DNA from 4 places in the Exiguobacterium sp. s50 genome. Region 3 is predicted to be linked to each of the others. Evidence: predicted binding sites of a transcription regulator. Region 3 holds the regulator's gene; each other region holds the start of a gene.
The links. The regulator Rex, encoded in region 3, represses fermentation and respiration genes when NADH is low (regulators of the CRP and FNR family bind a similar motif). The targets are predictions, from matches to a motif close to TTGTGAAATATTTCACAA.

Region 1: KNP68_RS01200 (L-lactate dehydrogenase) is a predicted target of Rex. The motif match lies at 1,644-1,661, and genes of this name have one in related genera.
Region 2: ric (iron-sulfur cluster repair di-iron protein) is a predicted target of Rex. The motif match lies at 1,749-1,766, and genes of this name have one in related genera.
Region 4: adhE (bifunctional acetaldehyde-CoA/alcohol dehydrogenase) is a predicted target of Rex. The motif match lies at 1,425-1,442, and genes of this name have one in related genera.

Annotation. Positions count from the first base shown of each region.
Region 1 covers NZ_JACSLP010000001.1:217,823-220,939, reverse strand. Annotated here, with positions in the region: gene KNP68_RS01220 (1,4-alpha-glucan branching protein domain-containing protein) at 1-2, shown strand, start outside; gene rpmG (50S ribosomal protein L33) at 87-251, shown strand; gene KNP68_RS01210 (5-formyltetrahydrofolate cyclo-ligase) at 307-861, shown strand; gene KNP68_RS01205 (DUF92 domain-containing protein) at 840-1,610, shown strand; gene KNP68_RS01200 (L-lactate dehydrogenase) at 1,780-2,736, shown strand; gene KNP68_RS01195 (rhomboid family intramembrane serine protease) at 2,892-3,117, shown strand, end outside.
Region 2 covers NZ_JACSLP010000005.1:145,866-148,982, forward strand. Annotated here, with positions in the region: gene KNP68_RS09005 (molybdate ABC transporter permease subunit) at 1-143, opposite strand, end outside; gene modA (molybdate ABC transporter substrate-binding protein) at 140-565, opposite strand; gene KNP68_RS15180 (molybdate ABC transporter substrate-binding protein) at 580-873, opposite strand; gene ric (iron-sulfur cluster repair di-iron protein) at 981-1,688, opposite strand; gene aceA (isocitrate lyase) at 1,837-3,117, opposite strand.
Region 3 covers NZ_JACSLP010000010.1:62,053-65,169, forward strand. Annotated here, with positions in the region: gene KNP68_RS13185 (FAD-dependent oxidoreductase) at 1-136, opposite strand, end outside; gene tatC (twin-arginine translocase subunit TatC) at 328-1,116, opposite strand; gene KNP68_RS13195 (twin-arginine translocase TatA/TatE family subunit) at 1,119-1,337, opposite strand; gene KNP68_RS13200 (redox-sensing transcriptional repressor Rex) at 1,337-1,993, opposite strand; gene KNP68_RS13205 (ABC-F family ATP-binding cassette domain-containing protein) at 2,143-3,117, shown strand, end outside.
Region 4 covers NZ_JACSLP010000008.1:65,592-68,708, forward strand. Annotated here, with positions in the region: gene KNP68_RS12045 (YebC/PmpR family DNA-binding transcriptional regulator) at 1-670, opposite strand, end outside; gene KNP68_RS12050 (MarR family winged helix-turn-helix transcriptional regulator) at 750-1,196, opposite strand; gene adhE (bifunctional acetaldehyde-CoA/alcohol dehydrogenase) at 1,583-3,117, shown strand, end outside.

The DNA of each region.
Region 1 (3,117 bases), on a different contig from region 3:
AACCTTGCTTTTTCAAATAAAAATTGGTAGGATAATTGAGTATGCTTAGACTGTAAAGCAAAAGCACTTGATACAACATTAGTAAGATGGGAGTGAAAGAAATGCGCGTTAAAATCACACTAGCTTGCACAGAAACAGGCGATCGCACGTACATCACGAAGAAAAACAAACGTAACAACCCAGAGCGCCTCGAATTGCGCAAATACAACCCACGTCTCCGTCGTCACACGCTTTACCGCGAAGTGAAATAATGAGACTGGCCGTCACTCATGTGGCGGCCTTTTTTTTGAACAAGGGGGAATTGAAATGATTGAAAAGAAACAACTTCGGCAAGCCGTACATCGTCAAATCCGTGAACTCGACGACCGGTCGGACCGGGACCGCGTCATCATACATACATTGACCGAACTGAAGGCGTGGCAAGAGGCGGACACGGTGGCTGTTACGCTCGCCCTCGATTTAGAGATTGATACGTTGCCGCTCATCCGCTTAGCATGGAAGGCAGGAAAATCGGTGTTTGTGCCGAAAGTTACGAAACAGGGACTCACGTTCCATGAGATTCATTCGCTAGAAGACCTCGAGCCGGGCGTCATGAATATATTGGAACCGACGACTGAAGCGACGATGCGCTCGATTGACGTCTGTATCGTCCCCGGCCGCGTGTTTGACCGGTCCGGCTATCGAATCGGATGGGGAGGCGGCTACTATGATCGCTACCTCGCCACGTACAAAGGGACGACCATCGCGTTGGCCTATGACGTTCAACTGCTCGATGAGATCCCGATTGAGCCACACGACATTCCTGTCGAATTCATCGTGACGGAAAGGGAAACGATTTTATGTTCGCCATCTTCGTTGTAACTTGTCTGGTGGCCTTTGCCGGCTATCGATTGCGCTCGTTGACCCGCTCCGGTGCCGTCTTGACGGTCGTGACGGGGACGGTCATCGGCTACGGTTTCGGTTGGTTCGGGCTCTATTTACTCGGTGTCTTCTTCTCGACATCGTCGCTCGCCTCGAAATATCGTGCCCGGGACAAGGCGCCTGTCGATGAGATTGTTGAGAAATCGGGTCCCCGTGATTTCGTACAAGTGCTCGCCAATGGGGGCGTCGGCATGGTGACGGCGCTTGGAATGATTCTTGCGCCAAACGACGCCTGGTTATTCGCCTATGTCGCCTCGATTGCCGCGGCGACGAGTGATACGTGGGGATCTGAGTTCGGCGTCCTCGCCAAGCAGAAACCGCGCTCGATTCGGACGTTCCGTGAAGTCGAACCGGGAACGAGTGGTGGGGTGTCCGTGTTCGGTACGGTCATGTCGATTGTCGGGGCCACGGTCATCATCCTCGCCTCGCTTCCATTTATCGAGATCGATGTGACGTTCGCGCTCGTCTTGATTGCTCTCGGATTGAGCGGCAGCGTCGTCGACACATTGTTAGGGGCCACGGTGCAACGGAAATATCGATGCCGTGTGTGCGGCAAATTGACCGAGAAGAAAATGCATCATCGTGAGCCGACGGCTTATGTGTCGGGCTGGCGTTTTCTCGGCAATGACGCCGTCAACTTTTTGTCGATCGCCGCGGCCGCGACGATTAGTTTCCTCTTGTTACGATGAGGGTAGTACAGAAAATGTAGATGTTTCAAACGAATGTGAATTTTGTCACAATATCGCCAAAGTGAAAACGGTTTCCTTAGTAGTGAGTGTTTGTGAATGATGTTACAATCTTTATGTAACAGACATAACAAAAACATGAAACAGATTGTTCGAAGGGTGGAGAATCAATATGGAAACATTAAATCATGCAAAAGTAACACGCGTCGCGCTCGTTGGGGCCGGAGCGGTCGGTGCCAGCTTTGCGTACCAATTGACGACAGCAAGTCTTTGTGAGGAACTCGTCATTATCGACATCAACAAATCGAAGGCGGAAGGCGAAGCGATGGACTTGAACCACGGCGTCTCGTTCGCTTCTTCACCGATGCGCGTCTGGGCAGGGGACTATACGGACTGTGGTGCAGCAGATATCGTCGTCATCACTGCCGGTGCTCCGCAAAAACCGGGTGAAACTCGCCTCGACCTCGTCGAGAAGAACGCCAAAATCATGAAATCGATGATTGGGGACATCATGGCATCTGGATTCGACGGCATCATCATCATCGCCTCGAACCCGGTCGACATCATGACACATTTGGCTTGGAAATACTCAGGTTTACCGAAACACCGCGTGTTCGGATCAGGAACGGTACTCGATACGTCACGTCTCCGTTACATGCTCGGTGACTATTTCAACGTCGATCCACGCAACTGCCACGCCTACATCATGGGTGAGCACGGAGACACGGAATTCGCGGCCTGGAGCAACGCCCGCATCTACGGGAAGTCGGTCGAGCAGTTGCTTGAAGAGAACGACGAGTATACATGGGAAGACCTCGAAGACATCTACGTCAACGTTCGGGACGCGGCGTACCACATCATCGAGCGCAAAGGCGCGACGTACTACGCCATCGGTCTCGGTTTGCTCCGTCTCGTCAAGGCTGTGCTCCGTAACGAGAACACGTTGTTGACGGTCGGCGCACATTTAGATGGTGAATACGGCTTGAACGATATCCATATCGGTGTACCGGCCATCATCAACCGCCAAGGAATCCGTCAAGTCGTGGAAATCGAGTTGTCAGACGAAGAAAAACAAAAGATGCATCATTCGGCAGAAGTGTTATTGAAAACGATGCAACCTGTCTTATAAGAACGATTACTCGTTCTGTCATGACCGTAGTTGGCTCCCGCCACTACGGTTTTTTTGTGGACCGACGGAAGAGCGGGGCAGATTGGGGCGATGCTCGATTTTGTCGTCCTGCCTAAATTCCTTTAGAATGAAAGTATAGAAGGAGGTGAGCCAACATGACAGAACCAGCTTGTTTTTGGGAAGATGTATATCGTGCCGTCGAAGCAGGAGGACGCATCGAGGGCGTCTTAGAGCCGTCGCGGGCACTTTTATTGTTCGACACGAAAGCGGGGGATGTCTATCACCTCTACATACGGACAGATAAGGCGTGGGCGAACCATGTCGCCTTGGACGTCGAGGCGGTCATGAACTCGTTTCGCTTGGCCCGAATCGGCCGCGAGA
Region 2 (3,117 bases), on a different contig from region 3:
AGTAAAAACACCGTCTCCAGCAGCCGCTTTCCTTTGAATTGACGGTGATGCATGAAATAGGCCGCTCCGAAGGCGAGGACGAAGGCACTCACCGTCGCCATCATCCCGACTTCGAATGTGAGTTGAAGTGGAGATTGCGTCATTTAGAAAATCCTTTCGCTAAAAAGTGAGCTTGGATATCATCGTCAAACAAACGCGCGTAAACATCGCGCACGTATGGGTTGTGCGTCAATCGGACCGCCTGATACGCGATCGTACCCGTCGCTTCAAACGGGACCGCCTGAAGCGACTCGACGTCCGTCGTCAGTTCCGTCTTATAGACAAATCCCGCATTGGCGTCGCCTTGTTCGATGAGCGTCAACACTTGTCTCACATTCTGGGCGAACATGATTCGTGGTTCCACTTCTTCCCACACGCCTTCCACTTCTAGCGCCGCTTTCGCGTAGCGACCGGCCGGGACATTGACCGGGTCACCGATGACGATCCGAGCACATGCGTTTAAGTCGTCCCACGTCTCCGCGCACGGATTCCCTTTCGGTGTCACGAGCCACAGCTCGTTATGCAAAAACGCATCCCGCTCTAGAATCGGGATTTGTAATCGGTCGACATCTCAACGCTCGCGGCTAAAAAGATATCTGCCGGAGACCCGTGATCGATTTGTGCTCGCAAGGCGCCGCTCCCGTTCGTCACGACCCGAACGTCGATCCCATCGAATTCCGCTTCAAGTTGTCGCTCGACCGCTTCTAAAGCCGGTCCTAAGCTTGCCGCCGCCAAAATGGTCACGGTGGTGTCCTCCGAATCTGAACTCGACCAGACTTGACTTAGTAATAAGGCGACCGTCACCCCTACGATGACTCCACTCACCCGTTTCATGATTAATCACTCCTTTGCCTCCCCTTTATCGTAGCGCTTGATTTGCCTCCCATCTGTATCAAACGTCACAAAAAGACACCCCCACGTAAGTAGAGGTGTGCCACTGCTTAAGCGAACGTGCGCGCCCGCGGGAATAAAATGTTGTTTTCGAGATGAATGTGTTCAAATGTATCCGATTCGAGCGCTTCTAACCGTTGATAGACAAGACGATACGTCCCACACGCTCCTTCAGGCGGCGTATAGTCGTTCGTGATTTGACGCAACTCTTTTAAAATGTCACCGGCTGCCGCGTGTTCTGACTCGAGCGAGGCCAAGATGTCATCAAGCTCCCGTCTCGTTTCAGCTGTCGGTGCCGTCTCGTGACGAAGCAACGTCGGGAAGTCTTCTGTCTCTTCTTTGACGATATGTTGTTCAAGTTCCACTTTCAATTGATTGAACAGTTGATGAATGCGTCCGAGGTGCGGATGATTTTGTCCGTGAACCCGGAACACTTTTGTCACATATGGTGTGAGCTGAGGCAATTCGTCCGTCAAAAACTGGTGATGCTTATAAATGATGTGCTCAATCAATTCCGAAGAAGAAGCGGCATCCCAATCGATGCTCTTCTCGTTCATCTCTTGCTTGCGTTGATAGAGCGCATTGACTTCTTCTAAAATATCTTCTGTCGACCGTTTCGATTTGTCAGTCGCTTCAGCGAGTGGTCGGTTGCCACCACAACAAAAATCGATTCGGTTCCGTTTGAAGATGTCTGCTGCTTGCGGGCATTGTTTGACGATTTCAGATACGTGCGTATCGCCCGTGAATGTCTGTGTCATCTGTCATAACCTCCATATTCGTTTTGACATGTTTAGCGTAGCAAGAGTTTGACGACAAAAATGTGAAATACGTCACATTTAGGTGAACGGGATTGCCGCGTTCCAAATTTGGACACAAAACAGCCCCTCATTTTGTGAGGGGCGTCGATTAATGGGAAGGCGTTTCAAATTGCTCTGCCTCGGTCGATCCGGCCAATGCCGTCGTCGACGACTGGCCTCCAGAAATGACGAGTGACACTTCATCAAAGTACCCGGTCCCGACTTCGCGCTGGTGACGTGTCGCCGTATAGCCATGCTGCTCCGCCGAGAATTCAGCTTGCTGCAACTCGGAATAGGCAGCCATCCCGCGGGCTTTGTATCCGCGTGCGAGTTCGAACATTCCGAAGTTGAGCGAGTGGAAACCAGCGAGCGTGACGAATTGGAACTTGTACCCCATCGCACCAATTTCTTGTTGGAACGTTGCGATTTCCTCGTCTGACAGCTTCTTCTTCCAGTTGAACGAAGGTGAGCAGTTGTAAGCAAGCAGTTTGCCCGGATATTTCGCGTGAATCGCATTTGCGAATTGGCGTGCCTCATCCAAATCGGGCTCGGACGTCTCGCACCAGACGAGGTCGGCGTACGGTGCGTAGGCAAGACCACGCGCGATTGCCTGCTCGATGCCTGCCTCGGTGCGGTAAAACCCTTCCGGTGTCCGGTCACCGACGATGAACGGATGGTCGATTGGGTCGATGTCGCTCGTAATCAAGTTCGCGGCGTGGGCGTCGGTCCGGGCGACGATAATCGTCGACACCCCCATGACGTCTGCCGCGAGACGTGCGGCAATCAAGTTTTTCACGGCCGTCTGTGTCGGGAGCAACACTTTGCCGCCGAGGTGACCGCACTTCTTCTCTGAAGAGAGTTGATCCTCCAAGTGGACGCCGGCTGCACCCGCCTCAATCATCGCCTTCGTCAACTCGAACACGTTGAGCACACCGCCGAAACCGGCTTCCATGTCAGCGACGATCGGGGCGAACCAATGCGTATCGCCTTTCCCTTCCGCCGTTTGAATTTGATCGGCCCGTTGAAGCGCCTGGTTAATCCGTTTGACGACGCTCGGCACCGAGTTAGCCGGGTATAGGCTTTGGTCCGGGTACATGTGTCCCGACAAGTTCGCATCGGCGGCGACTTGCCATCCGCTCAAATAGATGGCTTCGAGACCCGCCTTCACTTGCTGGATGGCCTGGTTCCCCGTCAACGCGCCGAGCGCGTGGACGTAGTCTCGTTCGTGGAGTAACTCCCATAACCGTTCCGCTCCTTTTGTCGCGAGCGTATGCTCGATTAGGACAGACCCCCGAAGCCTCATCACGTCTTTGACCCCATATGGACGTTCGACCCCGTTAAACCGTTCCGACTGTAACATATCCTCTAGTTGCATTTGTTGTTCATTCAT
Region 3 (3,117 bases):
GGGCGATCCCACACGAGAGGAAGCTGACGTTGTCGTTCCGCTCATACACCGTGATATCGAGATTGTCGTGCTTGGCGAGTAATCCTTTGACGGCTGCTGTTCCTGCGTGTGTACATCCGATGACTGCGATTTTCATATGGTTGTCTCTCCTTTGAGTGTTAGGCAAGTTAGTGTTTGTGATAAATATCACATTCGCTTTCTGAACTTAGTGTACTATTTCACAAGAAGGTTTGACAATCCTTTTGCTCACTTTTTCACGTAAATATGTCGAAAGTTTGAACACCCACTGTGACAACAAAAAAGCACCGTCCCGTTAAGGAACGATGCTCACTTCTCATTCATTTGTTTCATCAAATCCATCTGCTCTTTCACCATCGCCTCTTTCTCACGACGGAGCACGCCCCGGTACGTGATGCGTGAAATCGATAAGCTGATTTCATACAAGAAGAAGAGCGGCAATGACACCATGAGATGCGACGTCAAATCCGGCGGCGTGATGAACGCGGCGATGACGAACAAGGCGAAGTACGCATACTTCCGAATTTTTGATAAGAAGTACGGCGTCACGACACCGATGCGCGTCAAGAACATCGTCACGACCGGCAACTGGAACAACAGTCCGAATGGGATGGTCAGTTGCAGCAAGAACGTGAAGTAGTTCGACGCCCCGATGATTTGCGTTAGCCCGAGGTCTTGCCCGAGGTCCGTCGAGATATCGAGGACGAGCGGGAACAACCAATAATAGGCGAACGCGAGACCGATCAGGAACAAGATGAAGATGATCGGGATATAGGCGAGCGTCGCTTTCCGCTCGTTCGGATGCAGACCAGGTGCGACGAACGCCCACAGTTGATACAGTAGAAACGGACCGGATGCGACGAGCCCGATGACGAGCGCCAAGTTCAAGTAAATCATGAGCGGGTCCGCGACCCCAAAGGCGTTCAGTTCGAGCCCTCGTTCGACGAGGTCCGCCTGCAGATAGGCGAGCACGTATTTGACACTCGGCAAAGCGATCAAAAAGAAGGCAAAGACGACAAATGCCGACAGCATCAGTCGTCTCCGCAGCTCTGTCAAGTGATCGGACAGCGCCCGCTCTTGATCAGGTTGATGATTCATGATTACTGCTCTTTCTTCTCAAGTTCTTTCTTATCTTTCTCGTCATGTTCGTTCATCATGCCGTTCGTGGCATTTTTGAACTCACGGAGCGTTTGACCAGCGGCGCGTCCGAATTCAGGCAATTTCTTCGGCCCGAAGATGATGAGCGCGACGATGGCGATAATGAAGATACTTGCGCCTCCTGGAATACCGACGACGAGCAACGATGATAGTAATTCCATTATTGATGGACCCCCTCAGCAGATGGATAGTGTTGCATAAAGTAAATGAGCGACTGGAGTTCGATCGACAAGTCGATGTGATGGACGCGGACCGTGTCCGGCACCGTAAGACGGGCCGGCGTGAAGTTCAAGATGCCTTTGATGCCGAAGCGGACCAAGTCATCCGCGACAGGCTGCGCATAGGTAGACGGCACCGTTAAGATGGCGACGTCAATCTTGTTTTGTTTCATGATCTGTTCCATCTCATCCACGTGATGAATCGGGACACCGGACATCGTCGTGCCGACTTTTGTCTCGTCTGCGTCGAACCCGACGACGATATGTGTGTTATTGTTTTTAAGGAAGTTATAGTTGACGAAAGCTGTCCCAAGATGACCAACCCCGACTAAGGCGACGTTCGTAATCTCGTCCTGATTCAGTGTCTTACGGAAAAAGTCTAACAGATACTGTACGTTATAGCCATATCCCTTTTTACCGAGCGCACCGAAGTACGAGAAATCGCGACGGATCGTGGCCGAATCGACCTTGACCGCCTCGCTCAGTTCAGCAGAAGAGACACGCTGTTTTCCTGATGAATGTAGGCTTTGGATAAACCGATAGTATAGTGGCAACCGTTTGGCTGTCGCTTGCGGAATCTTTGGTTCGTTTTGACTCAACGGAAAGAGCCTCCTTTTTACGACGCGTTTCAAACGAATCTAATTTCATACACCTTGATTGTAAACGAATTCACATGACCACTCAATGAATATACCTGAAAAGGGGAAGAAATAAAGTATACTAAATAGAGAGAAAGGGGTTTTTTCACTTGATCCTACTGCAAGTCAATAACTTATCGAAATCATTCGGCGTCGAGCCGATTTTAGAGAACGTCAAACTCGAAATTCAAGAAGGCGAACGCGTCGCGCTTGTCGGCCGTAACGGTGCCGGCAAGTCGACATTGCTCAAAGTCATCGCCGGGGAATACAACTACGACTCGGGCGACATCATGAAGCCAAAAGACGTCACCATCGGCTACCTGGCCCAAGATTCAGGACTCGAATCCAACGAGACAATTTGGAATGAGATGCTTACTGTCTTCATTGATTTAATCGAACAAGAAAAGACGCTGCGCCGCATGGAGCAAGACATGGGTTCAGAGCGCATTTTGAACGACCCGGCCGCCTATGAGCGCCTGCTGTCGTCTTACGATGAAGAACAGCATACGTTCAAAGACCGCGGCGGCTATCAATACGAGGCAACAATCCGCTCCGTTCTTCACGGGATGCGTTTCTATCCGGACGATTTCGAACGCCGCATCGACACGCTCTCCGGCGGACAACGGACGCGCCTCGCCCTCGCGAAAATGCTGCTCCAAAGTCCGGACCTGCTCATCCTGGATGAGCCGACGAACCACTTGGATATTGAGACGCTCGGCTGGCTCGAGAAGTATTTGAGCGGCTATAAAGGCGCCGTCCTCATCGTCTCCCACGACCGCTACTTCCTCGACCGCGTCGTCTCGGTCGTCTATGAGCTGTCACGCCACCGGAGCCGTCGCTTCGTCGGCAACTATACGAAGTATCTCGAACAGAAGGCCGCCATCTACGAGCAAGAGAAGAAGCAGTTCGAGTCGCAACAAGAAGAAATCGCCAAAATGCAGGACTTCATCCAGCGTAACATCGCCCGGGCGACGACGACGAAGCGGGCCCAGAGTGTCCGCAAGCGTCTCGAGAAAGTCGACCGGATGGAAGCGCCGGACGGTGATGAGCGCAGTGCCGTCCTCTCGTTCTCGATCAAGCGCCAA
Region 4 (3,117 bases), on a different contig from region 3:
CTTCGAGGACGTCGAGTAGTTTTTCGAACTGTTCTTTCGACTCGTCGTCGAGGGCAATCTCGTTTTGTGGCAGCATCGTCAACTCGGCGACTTCAAACGTCTCGATGCCTGCTGCTTTGAAGGCAGTCTGGACGGCATGGAACGCTTCTGGTTCCGCATAGACGATCACCGTCTCATCTTCTTCGATGACATCACGGACGTCGAGGTCGTGCTCCATCATGAGTTCGAGTACGTCGTCAGCAGACATGCCGTTGACACCGATGACAGCCGTCGCGTCGAACATGTAAGCGACCGACCCGCTGACACCCATGTTGCCGCCGTTTTTACCGAAAGCGGCGCGGACTTCAGACGCCGTCCGGTTGACGTTGTTCGTGAGCGTGTCGACGATGAGCATCGAGCCGTTCGGTCCGAATCCTTCATAGCGGAGCTCATCGAAGTTCTCTTCGTCGCCGCCCTTCGCTTTGTCGATGGCGCGGTCGATGATTGCGCGCGGGACGTTGTACGTCTTCGCTCGTTCGACGACGAACTTGAGTGCTTGGTTTGATTCTGGATCTGGTTCCCCTTGACGGGCGACTACGTAGATTTCACGGCCGAACTTCGCATAGATGCGACTCGTATTGGCGTCTTTTGACGCCTTTTTCTCTTTAATGTTGTTCCATTTACGACCCATTACATGTCATCTCTCTTTCCATTGTTCGATTGATTCATCCTCGATTATATAAGAAGACGTGGATGTTGACGAGCAAAAATCATCCCTCGCTTTTATCCATCTTCTCGACGATCTCCGTCAACGTCTTCAAACTGTCGATTAGGCGGTCCGTCTCTTCCTCGTTCAGAAACGCGAGACGGTCCTCGAACAGGCGACGGAACGAATCGCGACGCTCGCGGAGGACGAGTTCGCCCTTTTCGGTCAGTTGATTCCAGATGACGCGGCGATCGCGTTCGTCCGGGACGCGGGTGATGTAGCCCTCATCGACGAGCTTCGTGATGAGCGGCGTCACGTTCGGCGGGGCAATCGATAACGTCTCACTGATGTGTCCGTTCGTGACCGCGCGTTCATCTTCAATCAACATGAGGAGATGAAAGTGGGAAAAGTTTAAGTTTGGGATTTGCGGAAGGTCGGAACGACGTAATAACTTCCGGCGAATTAATGGGATCAGTTTCACGAACTGATCGGCTGCGTCTTGTCTCGGCATAATCATGTCACTTCCTAATTAGGTTCTTTCTTCATTATACACGACCGAGCGCAGGGTGGACGACCAATCCTCATCCCGTGACATTTTGCACAGCGCATTCGCCTCATCATGGACACAATGGATGTAAGCGTTTACATATCGCATATGCTTTATTTTCATGAAAACGCATTCGATTTTACTGAGCGTCATATGAAAAAGCAAGCCCTATCCTCATTCTCCTAAAAAATATTGTGAAAGAGTTCACATTGTTGTCACGCACAAAATGCGAGAAACATTGTATTCTATGAATGTGAAGGAAAGCACAAACTCTTCTCAAACCAACTGATTGCCCCGTGCTCTCCATCAAGTCAACAGTATAAGCTCTCATTCATGAGGAGGAAACCAACATGGCAGTTAAAGAGAAAGCAGTAGTAGAAACATCAGCAGAACAGATGGTCGATACGCTCGTCACTAGAGCCCACACGGCGCTTGAGACATTGATGACGTTCGACCAAGAGAAAATCGATGCGATCGTTCAAGCGATGGCGTTAGCCGGTCTCGAACAACACGTCGCCCTCGCGAAACATGCATATGAAGAAACAGGTCGCGGTGTGTTTGAAGATAAAATGATCAAAAACATCTTTGCGACAGAATATATTTATAACTCACTCCGTGGCGAGAAGACGGTTGGCGTCATCGAGGACGATGAGCAAAACGGTATCACGTACATCGCAGAACCAGTCGGAGTCGTCGCCGGGGTCACACCGGTCACGAACCCGACATCAACGACGATGTTCAAAGCAATCATCGCCATCAAAACACGTAACCCGATCATCTTCGGTTTCCACCCGTCGGCACAACAGTGTTCAAGTGAAGCGGCACGCATCCTTCGTGACGCAGCCATCGAAGCGGGAGCTCCGGAACACTTGATTCAATGGGTTGAAAAACCGTCACTCGACGCGACGAAAGCGCTCATGAACCACCCAGGAGTCGCCATGGTCCTCGCAACTGGTGGAGCGGCGATGGTCAAATCAGCCTACTCGACTGGTAAACCAGCCCTTGGCGTCGGTCCTGGTAACGTTCCGGCCTACATCGACAAAACAGCAAAAGTAAAACGTGCCATCTCGGACGTCATCTTGTCGAAAACGTTCGATAACGGGATGATCTGTGCATCTGAACAAGCGATTATCGTCGACCAAGAAGTGTACGAAGAAGTGAAAGCCGAAATGACGGCGCTCGGTTGCTACTTCTGCTCACCAGAAGAGAAAGCAAAACTCGAGACACTCGTCATTAAAACAGACTCTTGTGCGGTCAACCCGGAAATCGTCGGGAAGCCTGCAGCCTGGATCGCCGAACGAGCTGGACTCACAGTCCCGGCCGATACGAAAATCTTGATCGCCGAACTCGAGACGGTAGGTGCGACAGAACTGCTCTCACATGAGAAACTCAGCCCAGTACTCGGAGCCTACAAAGTCCAATCGCGTGAAGAAGGATTCGCCATCGCTGAGAAGATGCTTGAAATCGGTGGTCTCGGACATACGGCAGCCATCCACTCGACTGACGACGCCGCCATCCTCGCATTCGGACTCCGGATGAAAGCTTGCCGCATCATCGTCAACTCGCCAACGGCACACGGCGGGATCGGTGATCTCTATAACGAAATGACACCATCACTCACACTCGGTTGTGGGTCGTACGGTAAAAACTCCGTCTCTGAGAACGTGACGGCGAAACATCTACTCAACGTGAAAAAGGTGGCGAGACGTCGCGTGAATATGCAATGGTTTAAAGTCCCTGAAAAGATTTACTTTGAGAAAAACTCGGTCCAATACCTTCAATCGCTCACATCGAAAAAACGGGCGATGATCGTCACGGATGAAATGATGGTCAAACTCGGATTTGCTGATAAAGTCGTCAAAAACTTGCCGGCTGGCGTCGAGTA